DNA from 2 places in the Paenibacillus sp. OK076 genome. Region 2 is predicted to be linked to the other one. Evidence: riboswitches for the same ligand, from Rfam matches in the RefSeq annotation. Region 2 holds a riboswitch; the other holds the start of a gene.
The links. Region 2 has a riboswitch for FMN ahead of ribD (bifunctional diaminohydroxyphosphoribosylaminopyrimidine deaminase/5-amino-6-(5-phosphoribosylamino)uracil reductase RibD). Riboswitches for the same ligand answer to the same signal wherever they lie in the genome.

Region 1: it holds a riboswitch for FMN, as region 2 does, so the genes downstream of both, BMY78_RS11025 (DMT family transporter) here and ribD (bifunctional diaminohydroxyphosphoribosylaminopyrimidine deaminase/5-amino-6-(5-phosphoribosylamino)uracil reductase RibD) in region 2, are expected to answer to the same signal.

What each region holds. Positions count from the first base shown of each region.
Region 1 covers NZ_FOCH01000001.1:2,461,198-2,473,183, reverse strand. The annotation lists gene BMY78_RS11035 (CGNR zinc finger domain-containing protein) at 1-176, opposite strand, end outside; gene BMY78_RS11030 (DinB family protein) at 313-810, shown strand; FMN riboswitch at 894-1,045, shown strand; gene BMY78_RS11025 (DMT family transporter) at 1,190-2,170, shown strand; gene BMY78_RS11020 (amidase) at 2,307-3,812, shown strand; gene BMY78_RS11015 (DUF1989 domain-containing protein) at 3,924-4,547, shown strand; gene BMY78_RS11010 (LysE family transporter) at 4,660-5,286, shown strand; gene BMY78_RS11005 (YqcI/YcgG family protein) at 5,370-6,131, shown strand; gene BMY78_RS11000 (amino acid permease) at 6,150-7,499, opposite strand; gene BMY78_RS10995 (glycoside hydrolase family 2 TIM barrel-domain containing protein) at 7,620-10,475, opposite strand; gene helD (RNA polymerase recycling motor HelD) at 10,739-11,986, opposite strand, start outside.
Region 2 covers NZ_FOCH01000001.1:3,680,349-3,692,334, reverse strand. The annotation lists gene lysA (diaminopimelate decarboxylase) at 1-505, shown strand, start outside; gene BMY78_RS16360 (peptidylprolyl isomerase) at 729-1,160, shown strand; FMN riboswitch at 1,307-1,470, shown strand; gene ribD (bifunctional diaminohydroxyphosphoribosylaminopyrimidine deaminase/5-amino-6-(5-phosphoribosylamino)uracil reductase RibD) at 1,940-3,043, shown strand; gene ribE (riboflavin synthase) at 3,093-3,761, shown strand; gene BMY78_RS16345 (bifunctional 3,4-dihydroxy-2-butanone-4-phosphate synthase/GTP cyclohydrolase II) at 3,819-5,057, shown strand; gene ribE (6,7-dimethyl-8-ribityllumazine synthase) at 5,142-5,609, shown strand; gene BMY78_RS16335 (segregation and condensation protein A) at 5,712-6,512, shown strand; gene scpB (SMC-Scp complex subunit ScpB) at 6,481-7,143, shown strand; gene BMY78_RS16325 (DUF2953 domain-containing protein) at 7,333-8,064, shown strand; gene ytfJ (GerW family sporulation protein) at 8,342-8,836, shown strand; gene BMY78_RS16315 (D-alanyl-D-alanine carboxypeptidase family protein) at 8,968-10,155, shown strand; gene BMY78_RS16310 (nucleoside recognition domain-containing protein) at 10,198-10,800, shown strand; gene BMY78_RS16305 (spore maturation protein) at 10,807-11,340, shown strand; gene BMY78_RS16300 (S1 family peptidase) at 11,406-11,986, shown strand, end outside.

The sequences.
Region 1 (11,986 bases), 1.2 Mb from region 2:
CTAAAGTTTCTCAAGGCTTCCTCCTCTTCAGAAGAAGCAGGTACAGATGCATTCAGTTGCCATTGTTTAAGAAATCCTTGCTGCCATTCGGTTTTGCCAACCCTGTCCTCTGAACGATCCCCACCACGCCAGTCGTGGTAATCACTGTTCACAAAATCAGTCCATAGTCTATCCATACGTACCTCCGCTAAATTGTAACTTCCTAAAACGAAAAAGATAGTTACAAACATTCATGTTTGGGTTATATTAATTGTAACCACATTTTTGCACTTTAGCTAGTTACCATGAACTTATTTTAGGGAGGAAAAATCAATGACTACAACAGCAACAGAACTATTGCTCATTCAGAAAGATGATACCTGGGATCAATGTAACTGGATTGTGCCTTTATCCAAGGCAATCGAAGGACTGACTGCTGAACAGGCAACCTGGGTTCCATCATCCGGTGGATTAAGCATCTGGCAGTTGGTCAACCATATGTATTACTATAATCATCGTTTGTTGAGTCGCATTCAGGGCAAAACACCCTCCGGTACACCTGCCGAAAACAATGAATCCACCTTTGGAGATCCTGGCGACCCTTCCGATACCACTGGCTGGAGTACACTTATGCAAAATACAACACTATTAGCCGGACAGCTTCGTGATCAGCTCGCTTCATTAGAAGAATCTGATCTTGAAGCCTCTTACATGAATACGGATGAAAAATGGGCACATGCACTTGCCCGCTGGCTGCTCCACGATGCGTATCATGCAGGACAGATTGTATTACTACGCAGACAACAGGGAAGCTGGAATATCATATTCTAAAAAAACACTTGAACTGCTAGCGCTTACAGGAATAAGATGGACTTATTAATGTTACAGCTTGTTCAATACACAATATAATTGAATAGGATCTTCGGGGTAGGGTGCAATTCCCAACCGGCGGTGATGTTCTTCGGAACCAGCCCGCGACTCGCTGTTTGACCCAATGTAGGGATTCAGCGACTGACTTGGTGTGACTCCAAGGCCGACGGTACAGTCCGGATGAGAGAAGATCAACACATTAACATGCCGTTAACGAAAGGCTTATTTTCGTACGACATGTCAATGATTGAGCCCCCGTTTATTTGGTGTATACCAAAACGGGGGCTTTTGTCGACTTTGCCAACTGAAGATTCCGTGTTCTGACGAAGGAGTCCTGAATATGGAAAAGACCCAACATGCATCAACAGTTTACCTCAAGGAACGAAGCAATACCGGATTCTGGCTCGTCGTGCTTGGCGCCGCCCTCTGGGGTGTAGATCCGCTGTTCCGCATTATTTTGCTTAAAACGATGACCTCCACTCAGATTGTACTGGTGGAACATATTATTGTCAGCCTTGTAGCTATTCCCGTGTTATGGAAGTTCCGGGCTGATCTGAAAAACCTGCGTGCACGGCACTGGATTGCCGTGATCTTTATCTCCTGGGGAGGATCTGCTCTCGCTACAGTATTGTTTACCCTTGCGCTCACGCATAACGATCCCAACACGGTTTTGTTATTGCAAAAGATGCAGCCGCTATTTGCGATTGTTCTGGCTAAGCTTTTGTTGAAAGAAACATTGCCTCGTCGCTTCGGTGGACTGTTTATCATAGCACTTGCAGGAACATACCTGCTCACGTTCGGATTCACTCTTCCCCTTGGCAACTGGAACAATTGGATTCATGCAGGCAGCCTGTTATCACTGGGTGCAGCTGCCTTGTGGGGCGGTTCAACGGTTATGGGGCGGCTGATGCTGGGGCAAACCCGTTATGAAACGGTCACCTCCCTGCGCTTTGTCGTAGCCTTGCCACTGCTGATCTTTATGACGTGGAACGAAGGTGCTGCCTGGACATTCCCTTCCGCTACAGGTGAACAGGCGGCTGTGGCACTTAATATTCTGGGTCAGGCCTTACTGCCAGGCTTACTGAGTCTTCTGTTATATTACAAAGGTCTCTCTTCCACCAAGGCCTCAGTTGCAACACTTGCAGAACTGAGCTTCCCGATGGCCGGTGTACTGGTAAACTGGATTGCATTCCGTACTTTAATTACCTGGGAGCAGCTGTTGGGTTTCATCCTCATCTGGATCGCCCTATTCGCCATCTCCAAACAGCAAGAACGCTCAGCGACTCCGGCTGATGGTGCACCAAAGCTTCGTACAAATTAAATTTTATATAAAAGCCAATCAATTAAGGCACTGCACATCCTTCAAGATGTACAGTGCCTTTTGTCTTTTCGCTATTCCGGTGTTACGATGACTTATGAAATAGTAGATCAAGTTAATTTAGAGAGGAACGATCATCATGTCTTCATCTTCATCATTTTCATATACATCCTACGATGCCATAGGTTTGGCTGAGTTGGTTCGCGCACGGGAGATATCCCCTGTCGAATTGCTGGAAGCGGCGTATGCACGCCTGGAAGAAGTGAACCCACAGCTTAATGCAGTCATTCGTACATATGAAACACGCGCCCGTCAGGAAGCGAGTATGGTTCGCCCGGGAGAGCAGCCCTTTGCCGGCGTGCCCTTGTTATTGAAAGATATCTCTCAATCCCTAGAAGGTGAAATTCTCACCTCGAGTTCTCGTCTTCTCCGTGAGCATCATGCACAGCGGAATTCCAATTTCGTATCCCGTCTGCTTGATGCAGGCTTCATTATCATTGGACATACCAATACGCCAGAATTTGGCCTGAAAAATATTACTGAGCCCCGCCTTCACGGTCCAAGTCGAAATCCATGGAATATCAAGCACTCGCCAGGCGGTTCAAGTGGAGGCGCCGCTGCCGCAGTAGCTTCGGGTATTGTACCCCTTGCGGGAGCCAGTGACGGTGGCGGTTCCATCCGAATCCCTGCTTCATTCAGCGGCCTGTTCGGACTCAAACCTACACGTGGGCGGACACCTGTTGGACCGGGCGTTGGCCGTCAGTGGCAGGGTGCTTCGATTGATTTTGCGTTGTCCCGTTCCGTTCGCGACAGTGCTGCTTTACTGGATACACTGCAAGTGATTCAACCCGAAGCTGCGTTTCATGCCCCCCTCTTTCCAGGCAGCTACTTGGCTGATATGCACTATCCTCATCAACGCAAATTGAAGGTTGCATACACGACAGCTTCACCTGTAGGTACACCTGTGAGTGATGAAGCCAAAGAAGCCGTTTATAAGATGGTTCGCTGGCTGGAAGAACAAGGTCATGAGGTTGAAGAAAAGCTGAGTCCGGTTAATGGTGTCAAACTGATGGAGAACTATTACATGATGAACAGCGGCGAAATGGCGGCGATGATCTCTTCCATGGAACGTTCTATGGGCAGAGCTTTAACCTCTGATGATATGGAGATCGAGTCCTGGGTTCTGGCTGAAGCCGGCAAAAAAGTATCCGCTGCCGAGTTCGTACATAGTTTGGCCGAATGGGATGTTGCCGCAGCTCAGATGTCCACATTGTTTGAACGGTATGATTTTTATGTCACACCTGTCAATGCTTTTCCAGCACCCAAAATCGGCGAATTAACGCCTCATGATGAACAGATTCAACATCTGATGCGTATTAGCGATTTGGACAAGATCCAGCAGCAGCAGTTGATTTATGAGATGTTTGAACCAAGTCTAACCTACACTCCATTCACTCAGCTCGCGAATCTGACGGGTCAACCCGCCATGAGTGTCCCTGTGCATCTGACTCCTGAAGGTCTCCCCATGGGTGTGCAAATTATGGCAACGAAAGGCCGTGAGGACTGGTTGCTTCATCTGGCCGGTCAGCTGGAAACATCCGAACTATGGGTCGGCATGAAGGGTAATCCACTGTTTCCAGTATAAACACTGAATACAACCTATATCATTTTCAAAGTGAGTTTTATGTTTGCCTAAGTGCATGAAAGCCATGTCAGCTCCGCATACTGAAAGCAAAAACAGCGGAGGATGTGACGAATGAATATGAATACAGCGGAACGCCATAAACAGTCTGTTCGTATCCCGGCCAAAACGGGTTATGCCGTCAAGGTAACTAAAGGTTCATTAATTCGGGTGACCGATTTGGAGGGTCAGCAGGTCGTTGATTTTGTTGCATATGATGCTCAAAATGCCAATAATCGACTAGACCCTGGTGTAACGATGGATGTGCTGCGGTCCTACCGGATCAAACCAGGACAATCCGTGTATTCCAATCAATATCAGCCACTGCTCAAGATCGTTCGTGACACGGTTGGTGTTCATGATTTCTTCAACTCCGCCTGTCGTCCGGAAATGTATGAAGTGTTATATGGCAAAAAGGATCATGCCAGCTGCTATCATAACCTAAATCAGGCACTTGAACCGTTCGGGATCTTGCCGCCGGATCAGCATTATCCGTTTAATCTGTTTATGAAATCAGTCGTAGATGATCTGGGCAAAATTGATGTCGTAGCTCCAGATTCGCGCGCCGGTGATTATGTGGAGATGGAGGCATTGACCGATCTGGTTATCGGTTTATCCGCCTGCCCATGTGAAGAAAGCTCATGCAACGGATATCACTGCACAGCCATCCAGCTGGATGTAGAGCCGATAGCAGATTAAGTGATACACGGCTTGTTCTAATTTGCTCCAGACGGGAATACGATGACTTGTACCCATATGTGTATGACTTACCGGTACAATTCGTCTAACCCGTTAAGGAGTGAACGCGTATATGTCTGTACTGTTTAGTTATATTATTCTGGGAATCTCACTATCCGCTCCAATTGGTCCGATTAATGCCGCTCAGCTGGATCGCGGAGCCCGGCACGGTTTTATGCATGCCTGGATTTTGGGACTGGGAGCCATGTTTGCCGATTTGGTGTACATGCTTCTGATCTACTTTGGAGTTGCTCATTTTCTGGACACGCCGTTCATGCGCTCGTTTCTTTGGTCTTTTGGCAGCTTTATTCTGGTGTATACCGGTGTGGAAACACTGTCCAAGTTAAAAGACGGCATCCAGACCTCTTCTACAGCGGAAGCAAAGATTGGAAAATCCTTTGTCTCTGGCTTTCTCATGGCTTTATCCAATCCCCTGAATATTTTATTCTGGCTGGGCATTTACGGCTCAATTCTCGCTACAACGGTGAAGCATACCGACACCGCTCATCTGCTACTATACAGTTCTGGTATTTTCATAGGAATCCTTGTTTGGGATGTCATCATGGCTGGCATGGCCAGCCGATTTCATAAACGCAGCAACGAAACCATTTTGCGCTGGATCTCCATCATCTCAGGTATCTGTCTGATCGGTTTTGGCCTGTACTTCGGGCTTGAAGCAATACGATCCATCTTTTTCTGACATAAAAACTACACTGGACAGTCACCCAACGCCTTCCGCATTAATACGTTAACGGTATCATGTGGAATGGAGTTGGGGAATTCATGGCAGAGCTGTTCAGTGCCGATGAAATAAATGCATCATTCAAAGGTCTACCCGAATGGCAGCAGGACGCATATTCTAAATTTGCCAATATGATTGCAGATGAGGGGAATACGTATCCTTGTGTACCCGGACGCATGGGTTTTCTTTCAGGACATCTAAGATACGGATTCACAAGGGATCCACGTACACAAGCTTCTGCTGAAGACATGGCGGAATTGCTTCGTCAATATGGGCCTGTTTCCCGGGATACGGGACACTATGCTTCTTTGGTTGTCATATGCGAAACACCGGATGATTTGAGAAATAACACAACGGTAGAGCAGTATCAGTCCTTGTTCTGGGAGATGCTTAACCGGGTAAGCTCACTTGATACTGCCTCCTGGCCTGAACATATTTCGACTGATCCGCATGAAGCCACATGGGAATTTTGCTTTGGCGGGGAGCCATACTTTTGTTTCTGTGCCACTCCCGCGCACGAGCTTAGAGCCAGCAGGCACTTCCCTTATCTTATGTTTGCTTTTCAACCACGGTGGGTATTTGAATCGATTAATGACAGCACACCTCTTGGCCGGAAAATGAAAACCTTGATTCGCAAACGTTTGGCAGCCTATGATGCCGTTCCCGCTCACCCTTCGCTCATGTGGTATGGACAGCAGGATAATCTGGAATGGAAACAATATTTCCTGCCCGATGACGAGCAGACCCCTTCCAAGTGTCCCTTCATGCGTATGAAGCAAGCCATGAGTAAATTAACGAAATAGCTGATATAAGACACCCATTCAGGACTTGGATGGCTCAGTAGAGGGTGACGGTCGCGGTTTTCGTACTTTGTTTACAATGTAAGTAATCAAGGCAATCAATGCAACAAGACCTATACTGGCCAGCAGACCTCTTCTGCTGGCTTTTTCCATGGCTGTCCCAGCTACTGCAGCTAGGATAAGAATCATAGCAGTCCATACTTTGATGCGATTCCAGCTTGTTGGCTTCATTTTCTTGATATACGTGATACAAATCAGAAGCCAGGTATACATTAATACCAAGCTGCCTGCGGTTGTTACATATTCAAACAGGCTCTTAGGCATCCATAACGCCAGGAGAGTAGAAAGGATTAATCCGGCCGCAGTGCATCCTAATGCATATAGGGGCATGTTCTTTTTTCCCCAAGTCTTCGTAAACATCTTCGGTGCATCTCCGTCTTCACCCAGTTTAACCAACATGGACGTAATCGCATAGATTGAAGCGACCATCGTGGAGAACCCGGCGATAATCAAAATCCCATTCAGAATATGAACCACGACCGTAAATCCAATCGATGACATCGCTTTGACGAGAGGACTCTCGTCCGGTGTTAATTTAGCAGCAGGAACCAGAAGAAGGATTAAGGCAATCGCCACAACATACAGCGTACTGACGGTTAACAACATCACTCTGCCTGATTTCACTGCGTCCTTAGGTTCTTTCAGCTTGGCTGCCATTAAACCCATGACCTCAATCCCGGCAAAGGCAAAAAAGGCATAAATAAACCCGGTCCACACGCCTTTTATTTGGTGAGGGAACCATTCATTCGTTATTTTCTGCGGTGTAATCTTCACATCTAACCAGCCCAGACAAGCCGCTGCTGCAATCGCGATGAAAGCAACCGTTGCGGCTAACTTGATTAAGGCCAGCACATTCTCCGTTTGAGTTAACCCTTTCGCTCCCAATGCGGCGATGAATAATCCAATGCATGCATATACCGCAACAAACGTCCATAATGGGAATTTGGGAAACCAAAATTGAGAGAACAATCCAAGCGCCGTTAATGAACTGCCCATGATCAGCATTTCGGAAGACCAATACATCCATCCGCTTCCGAAACCGGCCCACGGGCCGAACGCTTCACCGGCATATGTTCGAAAAGCCCCTTCTTTCGGATCTTCTGCCGTCATCTGTGCCAATGCTCCAAATACAAAATAGGTCCCCGCGGCAGCCAGCACCAAAAGTACTAGCACGGATAAACCGGACCAATGAATAGCCAGACTTGTTCCGAGGAAAAATCCGGTTCCCAGTGTACATCCCGCTCCGAATAAGGAAAGACTAATCCAGCTCAGTTTCTCTTCTTCTTTTTGATGCACATGATTTTTCTTCATATGTATCCTCCTTCATGCGTACCCCATTACGGTTTACATATGATGGAGGTTTTATGTCATTAAGGCAGAAAGAAATGAAACTGGTATTTCATTTAGTTTACATAATAATAGCTTCGTTAACTAAATCCATTTCTTGCCTAACAATTGTTGAAGCTCAACCAGCTCTATCTTCGCTTCCGGTTGGAATTCCTCACTTTTTACATATTGTGCAAGGCTGTAAAGGAATTGCCGCCCTTCCGTCTGGCTAATCAATTTATCATAATTGATGGCCCCAACCAACAGCTTGCCTTTTCCAACCTGGCATTCAAACAGCAGCCCCAGCTTATGATTACGTTCAAAATTATCGATGGTTTGAACGAAAGGCTGAACATTCTCTGCGACGTTATCCATAATAATAGAACGTGAATTCATAACGATGTGCCACCAAGGATACGTGGAATACGCCTCACTTGGGAAGTGCTTCAATGCCGGGTGCGCGTTATCGATTAATAGACCAAGCGTGCCAACGGGAACTTGCTTGTTCATGCTTTCCGAAATGGATCGGAACATCGGATAAAACCAGAAGTCGGTACAATATGTGCCTTCGATTGAATGTTCGTTATCCTCCAGTGTTGGGAGTAACAGCACACTCTCGCCTTGTTCCAGTAAGTGAATGACTTCATCGGACAATTCCTTATAAATATGGTCATGTTCAATAGCTGTCACATCATGTTCAGGATATACCCATAGGTCATACTGCTTCCGAATATCGGTACCTGGAATATACAGGGATAGAGTGATTGGCGTCATCTTTTTCACATCAGGCAGCTTGAACTTTATTTGGCCAATCTCAAACCAAGTTTCTCCAGAGACAAAGGAAATGTCGTCTTTTCCTTTTGCAATTCGCTGATCCGAATCACGCATTTCCCACTCCACAGCATGACCCATCAATGAATCTGCTCGGTTGTACCTTAATTGAATATGGGCATTGAAATCTTCACCCGAATTGTAGTTGTATTTTTCGAATCGGGCCAGAAGGACAGCATCCGAGCAATACGTCCTCCACTCCTCGGGAGTAACTAGCCCTTTCGAATCCATGAAGGCATCCAAAATGCCTACCAGTGCTGTTCCCTGCCCACTAAAATCCTGAAGATCGAGCAATTGAAATCCTGCCAGATGATTGGATCGAAATGCCGCCTCAAGCTCCTCCTTATAGCAGGCTACTGCAAGTTTGCCAGAACTTTTGAAAAAGGGTTCAGCCAGATGTCCCATCCCTTTGGATTGCAAACGTTCCCGAAACACCTCGAAGTTTTTTGCCTTCAGTGACCCGGTATACTTCTCGATTTCTTCATAATTCGGATACATGGCATATTGTCCAATTTCGTGGGAAATGACGGGCAGATGTGGAATGAGCTGTTCTTCAACAGAAGCGGCCTTCACGGTCTTGGCTTCCGTGCCATATTGAATTTGAATCTCCGATTCTTCTCCTTGAATTCCCTCACTCACCAAAGCTGTCCTATCTGGCAAGATCATGTCGTCGTAGTCCTTCAGGGTACCAGGCACGTCGGTTTGCACATGACCCAACGGGGCATCACACATGGCATAGGAGCCGCGGAAAAGTCTATCTTTGGAAAAGCGTACACCACAGTAAAAATCTTCTTCCTCTAGAATAACCGGAGTGAACTGAAAATTGTTTGAACCCTGGGTGTACAGATGGCGTGAATCAAATGCTCTATACGCTTTGATAATGGCATTCAGTCTTTCTTTACTGCCCCAGAGTTCATTACCAAGTGACATCATTACAAAAGAAGGATGATTCCCATACGCCTTGAGCATAGCAAAACCTTCACGAATGAGATAGTCCTGTTCAGCCTGATTATGCTGTGGGTCAAGTTCATCCGTGATCGTTCCCCAGAATGGCAATTCGGGCTCCATATAGATGCCAAGCAGATCTGCAGCAGTGAACGCAGCTTCAGGCGGACAACAGGTATGGAAACGATAATGATTTATACCATAGGATTTGGAAATGCTCAGGATTCGCAGCCATTCATCCACATCGGTTGGCGCGTAACCTGTAAGCGGAAAGATTAGACCATCATGTTTTCCGCGAAGAAAGGTCTTCCGACCGTTGATGGTGAAAGCATCTCCATTAGCTTCAAAATCTCGCAGTCCTGCTATGATTTCGGTTGTATCCAGCACATCGCCATGTTCCCCCAACAGAGTAAGGGTCAGCACATACAGATGTGGGTCTGAATCACTCCAGAGCAATGCGTCGTCTCCCATCTTGTAGAGCACATTAACTTCGTCCTTGCTGCATGGATAGGTTTGCTCATTCACCACATGATTTCCATCTGATGGCTTATATCCATGAGTCTCTTTTAAAAGGGGCTTGAAGGTTTGCGCAGTAACAGACAATACAGTACCTGGTATGCATTTGGACAATGTACTTGTGATTCTGAAGGTTCGCTCTTTAGCATCGGGATAGATCTGTACCTCACCCATGTGCACGTCGTCGTAAAAATGAAGCTCCAGCTTTCCGGTTATTCCGTTCCAGTTGGTCTGGGTATCAACGGATGTAAGATGTCCGCCTTTCGTCGGATAGTCCGTATTGTCGACCCGGATGGTGAGGGTGTGTTTCCCCTCCGATAACCCTTCCGGCAAGCTGTACACATGAGGGGTGTTAAGGCTATTCTGCGCTCCAACTTCTTCACCATCGACCCATAACTTGGTGATGCGCGTGCGTTCCAGATACAAACTGCATTTCTTGCCAGCAACCGTTGCCGGTATATCAATCTCCCGTTTCAGCCACACCCAACCTTCAAAAGAATATTCATCGGTTAAAGACCCAATGTGAGCTACATGATTCTTTCTTCCTTTACGTGCATGAGAAGTCGTGTTCGGCAGTGTTATGGTATCGTCAAATGGGCCTTGTACGCCTTGTTGATGTTCATCCAGTTGAAGCTCCCAGCTTCCCTGTAAATTCATTTGGGTTAACATGATCTTAGCTCCTCTATACTTTATGTATGCAATCTATTCTTCTGGTTACGTATTTCTATTATATAACTGTAATCTTAGTCCACCCATATAATAAAATTTATGATGAGTATAACAATATGGAAATAATCCAAAGGCTGCAGCTAACAAATTCGTCTATATTAATGACATATAAAATCTAAAAAAGTCGCCTTAAAGGCGACTCGTTCTACTTGTTTGATTGACTCCATTCGTATACGCAGCTAGATCAGACAATACGAGCATGTTTATTCCGTTGTAAAGGTCCCTGATTCCTCATACAAATCGGCTGGCAAGGCCTGTATGAAAGGCGACCAATCGCACGTCGTGTATAGATGAAGGCGATGCATAGCGCGCGTACACGCCGTATAAAGAAGCTTGCGTTCATTTTCTCGACCATAAGCTCCAGAGGAAGCATCATACACCAAGACTGCATCGAACTCTACACCTTTGGCGAGGTACACAGGGATGACCATTACACCTTTTTCAAAGTTGAACGTTTCCTTCGTAACGAGCTGCAACGTTTCGCCTCCTTGAACCTGTAACGACTCATGGGCCTTGAGGCTTTCGGCGGCGGTCTTCGTAATAATAGCGATGGAATCAAAGCCCTCGGCTCTTAGCGCCGCGATATCTGCCACCATTTGTGCATCCAACCTCTCTCTGTCGTTGCTTCTTGTCAGCAGGGGCTTTAGGCCTTTTCTTTCAAAAGGTACAATTTCATCTCCGTCTGGAAGCATCGCTCTTGTAAATTCAACAATCTCCTTCGTAGAGCGGTAACTGCGTACTAGGGAGAAAAGGCTTGTTTCGGCTTCACCGTAGAGACGGACCAGTGGTGAATCAGCTGCGGTCAAATGGGTAGCCTGCGTGAAAATCGCTTGCCCGAAATCGCCGAGCACGGTCATGCGGGCTCTTGGGAACAGCTTTTTGAGATATTCATATTGAAATGTTGAATAATCCTGACCTTCATCAACGAAGACATACTTGATTTCTGTGTTCGTTCGGACACCTTCAATCAGTTCTTTAACATACAAACAGGGAGTCGCATCCTCATGGAATAACTCGTTCCGGAGCAGGCTGTCCTTGGTTTGACTGCATATCTCAGGCCATAGCGCAGGGATAACCGCAGCATTCGTTTTCTGCCGATAAGTGGCTTCGTCAACAAACAATTCGCCATATATGCCTTTGATATCAACAAACGAGAATTTCTTGATACCTTTTCTTAGTGGGCTAAAACGTTCTTTCACGATCTTGCGGCTGAGCAGGTCCTCCTCCTTCTGAGCAAAGTCAAAATCACCTTCATCTTCCCGACGCTTTTTGCTTATTTTCTCGCGAATTTGAGCGTATTGCTCCGCGATATCGAATACTTCCTTATCTTTATGCAGCATTTCGAAGATATCCGCATACTGATCGTTGTCGAGATAATTCAATTCTTCTTGCACCCACGCTTCTTCACGTTCCATCCGTTCCAGGGAAGCCAGCTCTTTCAGCAGCCATTC
Region 2 (11,986 bases):
TTTTGCTCAAATCGGCTATGCTGTGCCTGAGATCTGGGTTGAACCAGGCCGCAGCATTGTAGGTGAAGCGGGAACAACACTCTATACCGTTGGAACAAGCAAAGATATTCCAGGGGTTCGTAAATACGTTGCTGTGGATGGTGGAATGACAGACAATCCACGTCCAGCACTGTATGAGTCCAAATATGAAGCTGTATTGGCAAACCGTGCAAATGAGGCTGCTCAGGAAACGGTATCTGTTGCTGGTAAATGCTGTGAGAGTGGTGATATGCTGATCTGGGATCTGGACCTGCCTAAAGTGCAAAGCGGCGATCTGCTCGCAGTAGCTTGCACAGGCGCGTACAACTACTCTATGGCAAGCAACTACAACCGGATTCGTCGTCCGGCAGTGGTATTTGTCAAAGACGGTCAAGGCGATGTTGTCGTACGCCGTGAGACGTATCAGGATATCATCCAGAATGACCTGGTGCCTGAGCGCATTGCAAAGCAACCAGTTACCCGTTAATTAAAGGATATCTAACGGAGCTCTATTATGAAGAAGACAAAAAAGGACACTCCTTTTTTGTCTTCTTTTGCATCTTTAGGGCAGGATTTTGAAAAAATCTTGCTGATTATTTTGCGATCAATCCATTTTCAGTGTACACTAAGAAAAGTGCTATAAAGCTTGGCCCAGGGTCATGCGTTCTGGCACCATTAACGATGGTCAATACGAAAGGAGTCATTTACATATGGCGAAACAAGCGAAAATCAAAATGGCAAACGGCGGAGAAGTTGTAATCGATTTGTTCGATCAAGAAGCTCCAAACACAGTAGCAAACTTTGAGAAACTGGCTAACTCCGGTTTCTACAACGGTCTTGTATTCCACCGTGTTATTCCGGGCTTTGTAGCTCAAGGCGGATGCCCTAACGGTTCCGGTGCAGGCGGCCCAGGTTACACAATCAACTGTGAAATCAACCCGAACAAACATGAGCGCGGAACATTGGCTATGGCACATGCAGGCCGTAACACAGGCGGAAGCCAGTTCTACATCTGCTACCAACCGCAACCACATTTGGATGGACAACATACTGTATTTGGTAAAGTAACCAAAGGTATGGAGTTCGTGGACGCTTTCGAAGGTCGCGACAAAATGGAAACTGTTGAAGTAGTAGAAGCTTAATCAATATCCGTATGTAAACCGTTTCGCAATGAGCGAAGCGGTTTTTGTTTACACTTAAGCTTATTAAAAGTTAGTATGTGACAAAAAGGAACAAAAAACAATTGATTTTTTGACGTTAAAGTGCTAACATCCAATTAATAACGCAACGAATCCTTCAGGGCAGGGTGTAATTCCCTACCGGCGGTGATGCAGTATGTGAGGATATCTTTCCAGCATTGATGCAAAGTCCGTGACCCGTCTGCCTGTGGCAGATGGCTGATCTGGTGTAATTCCAGAACCGACAGTATAGTCTGGATGGGAGAAGGAGAGGGTGCCGTCCTTAGGGACCGCATTCCGCAGGAGTGTTGCTGTACAGTTTTTGATGAATTCATTTCCTGTGCAGGGAGAAATCCGGATACTTCCGGCAATCTTCATACATATGCCACATCATAGAAGCTCTTTACCTGTAATTGAAGTTCATTAAGGTATGTGTCTGCTTTCACTTGCCTGAAATGAAGTTTTGGGCGATGTGTTGTTGGCAATGTATCAATAGTACTGCTGGTGACACATGTCTCTCATCATCCCCATCGAACGGTTTGTTCGACGGGGATTTTTTAATATCAGTAAAGTAAAAACTTCGAAGTATGATGCTCTTGATATTGCAAGAAAAAATTCCGCTAAACGCGGTCTGGCTTCCTTGGAGTACTTCGATAGACGTTTTTTCTTATTGGATATGGAACATGCCTCTCTGTTGGAAGGGAGGTCTATAACTTGAGATTTTAACCGTGGGGTGAACGGACTTGGAAATGATTAATGATGAATTTTATATGGCGCTGGCACTGGATATGGCAGAGCGGGCACAAGGACAGACTGGAATCAATCCGGTAGTAGGTTGTGTCGTTGTTAAAGAAGGACGTATCGTGGGCCTCGGAAGTCATCTCAAACGGGGAACGGGTCATGCAGAGGTTCATGCGCTGAACATGGCGGGCAGTGATGCGGAAGGCAGTACAGTATACGTTACGCTTGAACCCTGTAGCCATTATGGCAAGACTCCACCATGCAGTGAACGTCTCATTCATGAGAAAGTGAAACGTGTCGTCGTATGCTGCGAAGATCCGAATCCGCAAGTCTCAGGCAGAGGGATCAGCATGCTGCGTCAACAAGGGATCGAAGTTGAAGTTGGAGTGCTGCGTGAGCGCGGAAGACGGATGAACGAGAAATTCATCAAATACATTACAACAGGTCTCCCCTTTGTAACTTTGAAGACGGCCTCTACTCTGGATGGCAAAATCGCTACGCGTAGCGGTGACAGCAAATGGATCTCTAACGAGTCAGCTCGCGAGATTGTACACGCACTTCGTCATCGCCATCAAGGAATTATGGTTGGTGTGGAAACGGTCATTGCAGACAATCCCGAACTCACGACTCGCTTGCAAGTGGAAGGGATCAGCCCGGTACGAATTGTGGTCGATTCCAAGCTACGTCTGCCTGTAGGAGCCAAAATGGTTAAGGATGGCCTTGCACCAACCTGGGTGCTTACAACGGATGAGGCGAGCCCTGAAGCCGCTGAGCGGCTTGAGGCCTATGGGGTGGAGATTATACGTTGTGGTCCAGGACCACGTGTTGATCTGCTAAGTGCACTCAGCAAGCTCGGTGAGCGTGAAATTGGTTCGATTCTGCTTGAAGGCGGGGGTACTCTGAATGGTGCCATGCTGGAAGCGCGATTGGTAGATCGACTGCTCATGTTCATTGCTCCGAAAATTGTCGGAGGATACGAAACACCAGGCAGTTTCCGCTTCGAGGGTGTTGAGCGCATGAGTCAGGCGATTCAATTGCATCAGCTGGAAATTGAGCAAGTTGGAGATAATATTAGCATTGGCGGAATTCCGGTTTGGCCTGAATAAATGAATTGATTGAATTAACAATAACGAAATAAATAAAGGAGGCGGTAGCATGTTTACCGGTTTGGTGGAAGAAGTCGGTCAGATCCGGCGTATAGGTCGGAAAGGCGAAGCGATGGTCCTGAATATCGGAGCTTCCGCCATCATGAACGACTTGAAGATTGGCGATAGTGTAGCCGTAAACGGGGTATGCTTAACTGCGACTACCCTGGAGGGTGGCGGTTTTACTGCTGACGTGATGCCTGAGACCTATCGACATACCAATCTTAGTCAATTGCAATCCGGCAGCAAAGTTAATCTGGAGCGAGCCATGTTGTCAGGTGGTCGTTTTGGCGGGCATATCGTTCAGGGCCATGTCGATGGCACTGGGGTCATTGGCAGCATTACACGTGACCAGAATGCGATTGTTTTCGAGATCAAACCTGATGATACGCAACTGTTCAAATATCTGATACCCAAAGGGTCTGTAACCCTGGACGGAATTAGTCTGACCGTTGTGCATACTTCACAGACCGCATTCACTGTATCCATTATTCCACACACCATTGGTGAGACCGTATTAAATGTGAAAAAGACGGGGGATACCATCAATATTGAGTGTGATATTTTGGGCAAATATGTGGATCATCTGTTGCACTATGGTAAGGGACATCAGGAGACAGGTACGGGCAAGCCGAGAAGTATCAGTGAGGATTTCCTTGCTAATCACGGATTTGCTTAACAAATCGTAATTGCTTAACTACAAATATAAATTGAAATAGAAACTGGAGGGGGACCTATGTCAGAGAAATCCATTCTGAATTCTATTGAGGAAGCCATCTACGATCTCATGCAGGGTAAACCAGTTATTGTGGTGGATGATGAGGATCGGGAGAATGAAGGTGACTTTATCGCTTTGGCGGAAAAGGCTACACCTGAAGTGATCAATTTCATGATTACCGAAGGCAGAGGTCTGGTGTGTGTTCCCATTACGCAGCAACGTGCCGATGAACTCAACCTGAAACCTATGGTCCAGCAAAATACGGACTTTCATGGGACGGCTTTTACCGTCTCTGTAGATCATAAAGATACCACAACGGGCATCTCGGCTCATGAACGCTCCATTACAGTTAAGGGTCTAATTGATCCCGAAGCGAAAAGCGGAGATTTCCGCAAGCCGGGCCACATGTTCCCACTTATTGCTAAAGATGGCGGTGTGCTACGACGCGCGGGCCACACGGAAGCGGCTGTAGATCTCGCCATTATGTGCGGTTCCTATCCGGCAGGTGTAATCTGTGAAGTGATCAAGGAAGATGGCACGATGGCCAGACTTCCGGATCTACAGGAGATCGCCCGCAAGCATGATCTGAAGCTAATCAGCATTCAGGATATGATTCGGTACCGGAATGAGAAGGAACAGCTGGTTCAACGCGAAGTAGCTGTACGTATGCCAACGGACTTTGGTGAATTCCAGGCGGTGGCCTACACCAATGCGGTGGACAACAAGGAGCATGTTGCTTTGGTTAAAGGCGAAATTGATGGTTCGAAGCCTGTATTGGTCCGCGTACACTCCGAATGTCTCACAGGGGATGTTTTCCATTCCCATCGCTGTGACTGTGGTCCACAATTCGATGCAGCTTTGAAACAGATCCATGACGAAGGCAATGGCGTCCTGCTCTATATGAGACAGGAAGGACGAGGCATTGGACTGATCAACAAGCTCAAAGCCTACAAACTGCAAGAAGAAGGTCTGGACACCGTGGATGCCAATCTGAAGCTTGGGTTTGCTGCCGATCTTCGAGATTACGGCATTGGTGCCCAAATTCTCAAGGATCTTGGCGTTCGTCAAATCCGTTTGTTAACCAACAATCCACGCAAAATTAAAGGGCTTGAAGGTTACGGACTTGAAGTGGTGGAACGAGTTCCGATTCAGATGGAAGAGAACGAGGATAATACGGTTTACCTGCACACGAAGCAGGCAAAACTCGGCCATATGCTAAAGTTCGACGATATCGAGCAGAATGAAGAAAAAAACTGAGTAGCTTTTCTGAGTTAAATAAGTGAAATATTTGCCGAAGATCAGCTGCATACATCATATAATACAATTAGGGAGATGACTTGAATGCCACACTTTTTTGAAGGACATTTGGTATCAGAAGGATTAAAATATGGAGTGGTTGTAGGACGTTTTAACGAGTTCATTACAAGCAAATTGCTCAGCGGAGCACTGGATGCGTTCAAACGTCACGGTGTACAAGATAATGAAGTGGATGTAGCGTGGGTTCCAGGAGCTTTTGAAATCCCGTTGATTGCACAAAAAATGGCTGAAAGTGGAAAATATGATGCAGTCATTACGTTGGGGACGGTTATCCGTGGTTCAACAACACATTATGATTATGTGTGCAATGAGATGGCTAAGGGTGTAGCCGCAATTAACCTGAAAACAGGCGTACCTACAATCTTCGGCCTCGTTACAACAGAGAATATTGAACAGGCCATTGAACGTGCTGGAACAAAGGCAGGAAACAAAGGCTGGGATGCAGCTACTGCCGCGATTGAAATGGCGAACTTGACGAAACAGCTAAAATAGTGCTTATTTAATATAGTGCCCTGCTCTGCGCAGACGAAAACGGGAGACCGGATTCGGCGGCTTAGCGGGGGTTTTTATTTTTCTGGCGGGAGGATTCGTCTAGTGACGGTAGTTACATACAAACTGGAGACTTTTGAAGGGCCTTTGGATCTGCTGCTTCATTTGATCGATAAGGCAGAGATTCATATCCAGGATATTCCCATCAGCGATATTACCGATCAATATATGGCGTATCTGCATTCGATGCAGGAGCTGGAGCTGGATATTACGAGTGAATTTTTGGTAATGGCAGCAACATTGCTGTCAATCAAGAGCAAACTATTACTGCCCAAACCACCGGTAATCGAGGATTTTGAGGATTATGCATATATGGAAGATGAAGATTATGATCCACGTGCCGAACTGATTGCACGTCTGATTGAATATCGCAAATACAAGGGAATTGCGCGTCACTTGCACGAACGGGAGTGGGAACGCAGCCTTATTTTCTCCAAAGAGCCCGAGGATTTGCGGCCGTATATGCCTGTAGAAGCACAATCGAATCCGGTAGAGGGTTTGCATACCTCTGATCTGATTGCAGCCTTTCAGAAGGCGCTGCGTAAGGCGGAGAAGCGGACAACCGTAACTCGGATCCAGCGGGATGAAATCTCGGTTAAGGATCGCATTCGCGATGTTATCGGCGCGTTGGAAAGTATGGGACCGGGGGGCAGGCTGTTATTCTCCAAGCTGCTGGATAACCAAATTTATCGGCATGAGATTGTCGTAACTTTTCTGGCGGTGCTGGAGCTGATGAAGATGAAGCAGATTGTCTGTTATCAGGAGCGGATGTTTGAGGATATCGTTATGGAGTGGAGAGGGGAAACAAAGAATCATGGATTTTCCGAAATTGAAATCGATTATTGAAGGCCTGCTGTTTTTGTCCGGAGAAGAAGGTCTGAGTATCAAACAAATCGCCGAGATCGTGGATCAGCGAGCCGAACTGGTATCGGATGCGATCGAGGAAATGATCGCTGAATTTGCCAAGCAGGGACGAGGCGTACAAATTCTTAAAATTGCAGGGGTAGTCCAACTGGGGACATTACCGGAACATGCAGCTTATTTTGAGAAATTGGCTTATTCACCTGCACGTACCTCTTTATCCCAGGCGGCTTTGGAGACGCTCGCTATTGTGGCGTATCGTCAGCCTATCACGCGGGTGGAGATTGAGGAGATCCGTGGCGTAAAATCCGAACGTGCCATTCATACCCTTGTGAACAAGGATCTCATTCAGGAAGTGGGACGGGCTGAGGCCATTGGACGCCCAATTCTATATGGCACTACCAAGTCCTTCCTGGATTACTTTGGCTTGGCTTCGCTCAAAGATCTGCCTGAGCCAGGGTTGTTTGAAGATTCCGAGAACCTGGAGGAAGAAACACAGCTGCTTTTTGAAAAATTGGATGTGCAGCATGTGGATCTGGATCTTGATAATACAAATCTTGAAGATGATACAAATGCAAACGATATTAATAACGAAGATGATCCTTTGAACTCATAACTTTGCAGTCTGGATCGATCCAAAACCGGTACCCTGTCGGAGGGCCGGTTTTTTTGACGTGGTAAACGGAATGTATTACAAGGTGGTTGTGCAAAGATTAAATGGAATTTTCAGGTCAGACGTGAATTTTTTCCTATATAGAGTGTCATACTAGACGAGAAAAGAATTGAGGGCTTGGAGGTAAGGCCTGTGTGGATTTGGCTTGGAGGAATCGGCTTGTTGATCGCACTGCTTCTTGTCGCAGTCCTCATCTCGTATGTTCATGTGCATTTTACATTCAGGAAACACAATCATGATGATTATGCCAAGATTACGGTTCGTCTGCTATATGGCATTGTGCGTATTAACTATGAAATTCCTAGTATCGTCTTTCGGAATATGAAGGAAGGTTTCCTTGTGAAGACGGAGCAGCGAATGAATCATTCGAGGGGCGAAGCCCAGAGCAACGAGCGTGTTAACAAACGTAAAGTCAAAAAATGGGCTAAGGATGTAAAGATCATGCTCAGGGCAACGGAAGCATTAAAGCTCTGGATCAAGCAAACGCTCACTCGTGTACATATGACTCACTGGTCCTGGTCCACTCGCATTGGCGTCGGCGATGCAGCATATACGGCTGTTCTCATAGGTTGGGTGTGGAGTATCAAGTCGATCATCATTGGATACCTCTCTTATCAAATCCGTTTTGAACAAACGCCAAAGTTACAAGTTGTGCCGGTGTGGGAAGACGAGATGGAGTTCCAAACCGAGCTGGATTGGAAACTAAAGATCCGGATCTCAGCAGTCATGATCGCAGGACTTACGTTGTTAACCCGAGTGCTTCAAGTTGAGGGAGGATGGCGGATGTGGTTCAAACTCCTACAAGAACAACGTCGCAGACGCAAACTAAAGCTCAAGAAACAACACAGTAAATCGCACATATGAGTGCATGTATTGTTCCGTGTTATTTAGCTTTCATGAAAATGATTGCGGGTGCGAGTGGAACAATGGCTCTTGGCTGGATCTATTCGGTAGTTAAAGTGAAGCCGAGTATGCGACAATTTTCTACAGTTTGCTTGCAACTGCCTGGTTTTATTTTGCCGAGTCAGCGGTTTGAAGTATTGAGGTTTAGTTAAATGGCTGGCTTACATAAGTCCCTACAAGTTTGGGGATGATATGGTTAGATCAAACCTAGCTTAAATTGAAACTGGAGGGAATTCAAATGTCAGATCATCCAATTCAAGGCTTAATGGAAACCGCAATGGAAAATATCAAGGCCATGGTGGATGTCAATACAATCGTGGGCGATGCGGTTGAAACACCTGATGGTACCGTAATTTTGCCGATCAGTAAAGTAGGATTCGGATTCGCTGCGGGTGGCAGTGATTTTCATGTGAGTGATGGAAGCAGCAAAGGTGGAAACGGTGGTAGCAGCGGAAACAGTACTACTGAGCATGCCAGCTCCGCATCAGTTGCCTCACCATTTGGAGGAGGAAGTGGGGGCGGCGTATCCATTCGTCCTATCGCATTCCTGGTAGTTGGCAAACAGGGCGTTCATATCGTGCCGCTTGACAACTCAACGCATCTGTTTGAGAAACTGATCGATTCCACACCGTATGTGATGGACAGAATTCAGGACATGTTCCGCAATCGTAATACAGCACAATCTGCCGAGTCCGGTATTCCTGTCACACCTGATCCTTCTACGTACAGCTAAATGATTCGTTTAAAATCCCTTCCGCAGCGCATGCGAGAGGGATTTTTGCTGTTTTCTAACACTGGGACATACTTCGGGTTGTCCAGACATAAGCTAGTACAAGATTCCAAGTGACCCGGAGGAATGAATCGATGCGAAAATTAATGAAATTTATGGCGTGTATGTTTGTACCTTTGTTTCTGTTTCCCTCTATTGGGCTTGCTGAAGCCCAGGGAACCATACCTGGCCCCTCAAACCATGCGCAAAGCGCTGCTCTCATTGATGTGACTTCAGGCCGAATATTGTACAGCAAGGATGGGGATAAGGAACTCAGAATTGCCAGCTTAACCAAAATCATGACAGCAATTGTTGCGATTGAACACGGTAAACTGGATGACAAAGTAAAGGTAACTTCTTCGGCTTTTGCCAAAGAAGGCTCGTCCATCTATCTCAAGCTGGGTGAAGAAATGACGCTGGAAAATATGCTGTATGGGCTGATGCTGCGATCAGGCAACGATGCGGCCTCGGCGATTGCTGAACATGTCGGTGGATCTGAAGAAGGTTTCGTGCTGTTAATGAACAAAAAGGCAGAGCAAATGGGTCTGACGCATTCCCATTTTATGAATCCCCATGGACTTGATGCAGACGGTCACTACTCTACCGCCAATGATCTGGCACGCTTAACCGCGTATGCGCTCAAGAATCCGGTTTTCAAACGAATTGTAGCTACAGAGAACAAATCAGCTCCAAATCCGAATGAGAGCTGGCAGTACTCCTGGCAAAACAAAAATAAAATGCTGCGGTTGTATGAGGGAGCCGATGGCGTAAAGACCGGATATACCAAAAAGGCGTTCCGTTGTCTCGTCAGCTCGGCTACTCGCAATGGACAACAGCTTGCTGCGGTAACCCTGAACGACGGCGATGACTGGAATGACCATGCTCGCATGCTGGATTTCGGTTTTGAAAACTTCCCTTTGGTGGAAATTGCAAAAAAGGAACAGCCTGTACAGAACACGGATGTAGTCACAGGTCGCGGGTTCACCTATCCTCTGGCGAAGAGTGAGACAGCCTCATTGGCGAAAAAGCTGATTTTACTCGAAAACCGTGCCCAGAAGGGTTCGAAGGGAGATGCAACATCGACAGATCCTTCCTTTGGACTGGCCGGTCGAATTGATATGCAGCTTGACGGAAAACTTGTAGGTTCTATTCCTGTGTATCGCAAAGGAAGTTATATTCCGCCGGAGCCGAAGGCAGAGGATGCAACTCTGGGGGGGATTGGTGAAATTTCTACCTGGGCTTCCGCATGGCGTGCAGTATTAAGCCATTTGTTATCTCCATAATGAGGGGAGGGTTATCCTTTGATCAATGTAATCTGGCTTCTCATGATTGTAACCGGCTTTGCTTTTGCAGCAGCACAAGGCAAAATTGAAATTGTTACACAGGCGGCTTTTGATGGAGCAGCAACCGGAGTAACGGTATGTTTTGGGCTGATCAGTGTGCTCGTGTTCTGGATGGGCATGATGAAAATGGCTGAGGATGCCGGGCTGCTGGGCCGAATTGCGAAGCTGTTGGGTCCGGTTGTTGCCTTTCTGTTCCCGGATGTTCCGCGGAATCATCCAGCTATGGGCTATATTTTATCCAACATGAGTGCCAATCTGCTCGGCCTAGGCAATGCGGCAACCCCAATGGGGATCAAAGCCATGCAGCAGCTGCAAGAGTTGAATCCGGATAAACAAACGGCTTCCCCTGCCATGTGTACTTTGCTGGCTCTGAATACGGCGAGTATCACTATTATCCCGACAACCCTGATAGCTATTCGTCTTAATTATCATTCCGCGAACGCCACGGAAATTGTAGGCACAACGCTAATGGCAACCATTATTGCGACATTTGCAGCCATCGTAGCCGATCGCTGGTACCGAAACAGGGCACTTCACAGGCCGCCGCGTGTACATAAAAGTGATAATCCCGGTATGAAAGGATGAGCAACGTTGTTAACCTTCATCAACTGGATTTCCGTCTGGGCCATTCCGGTTATCATCGCGTTTGTTCCATTATATGCGTTTACCAAAAAGGTCCCGGTCTACGAGTCTTTTGTTGATGGGGCCAAAGATGGTTTCTCTACGGCAATCAGCATTATTCCCCATCTGGTAGGCATGATGGTAGCGATCAGTGTATTCCGTGCCTCCGGTGCATTGGATTATGTGATCAGTCTATTCGCACCACTTGTGTCCTGGATGGGGGTTCCGGGAGAAGTATTGCCACTCGGTATTTTGCGTCCTTTGACCGGGACAGGCTCGCTTGCTTTTACGACAGATCTGATCAAAACGTATGGTCCTGACTCGATGATTGGCCGCATGGCTTCTACGATTCAAGGCAGTACGGATACAACACTATATGTATTGACAGTTTATTTTGGAGCGGTAGGTATACGTAATGGTCGATATGCGCTCAAAGTTGGGTTGTTTTCCGATGTGGTTGGTTTCATTGCTGCCTTGGTCATTTGTTTAATTGTATTTGGGTAAAAAATATGCCCTCTCCTTCCGATATACGAATTATGCTAGAATGAAAGCGGAGGAGAGTGAGAACCATGCAAAAGAGTTGGAAAAGAATGCTCCGCTTTGGGATGTCAGGCATGCTTGCCATTGCGTTGCTTGCAGGACAGACGGGATTGGCTGCGGCTCAAGCCGTTAATACGATTCATTTTACAGGTTACTTCGATAAACAGTTACGTGCTCAGTTGGCCGTTACAGCGGATTCTTTTCCAGTTGTGAACGTACGTCTGGTCAAGCAGGATGAACCCGATACAGTATATTATGATGTAGGTACATCCATACTGATCTCCAAGGATGAGGTGCTAACCAACTATCATGTCATTCAGGATTATGCTGAACTGTCTGATGGGGATGAAGGCACACTTACTGTAGCAAGCCCAGGTCATCTGGACAAGCCGGTTAAAGCGAAAATCGTTAAAACAGATCCGGTGACAGATATGGCATTGCTGAAGCTGGACAAAGAAATCGACGCACAACCGGTGACGTTTGCAAATGCGAAAGATAATCAAATCGTCTATACCATCGGTTTTCCTAAAAATTCCGCCGGGGAACTTGTGCTGTTGGACGAACAATTCCCTTCAACTTTCAATACAATCGCCAAAAGCCGAGTATTTAA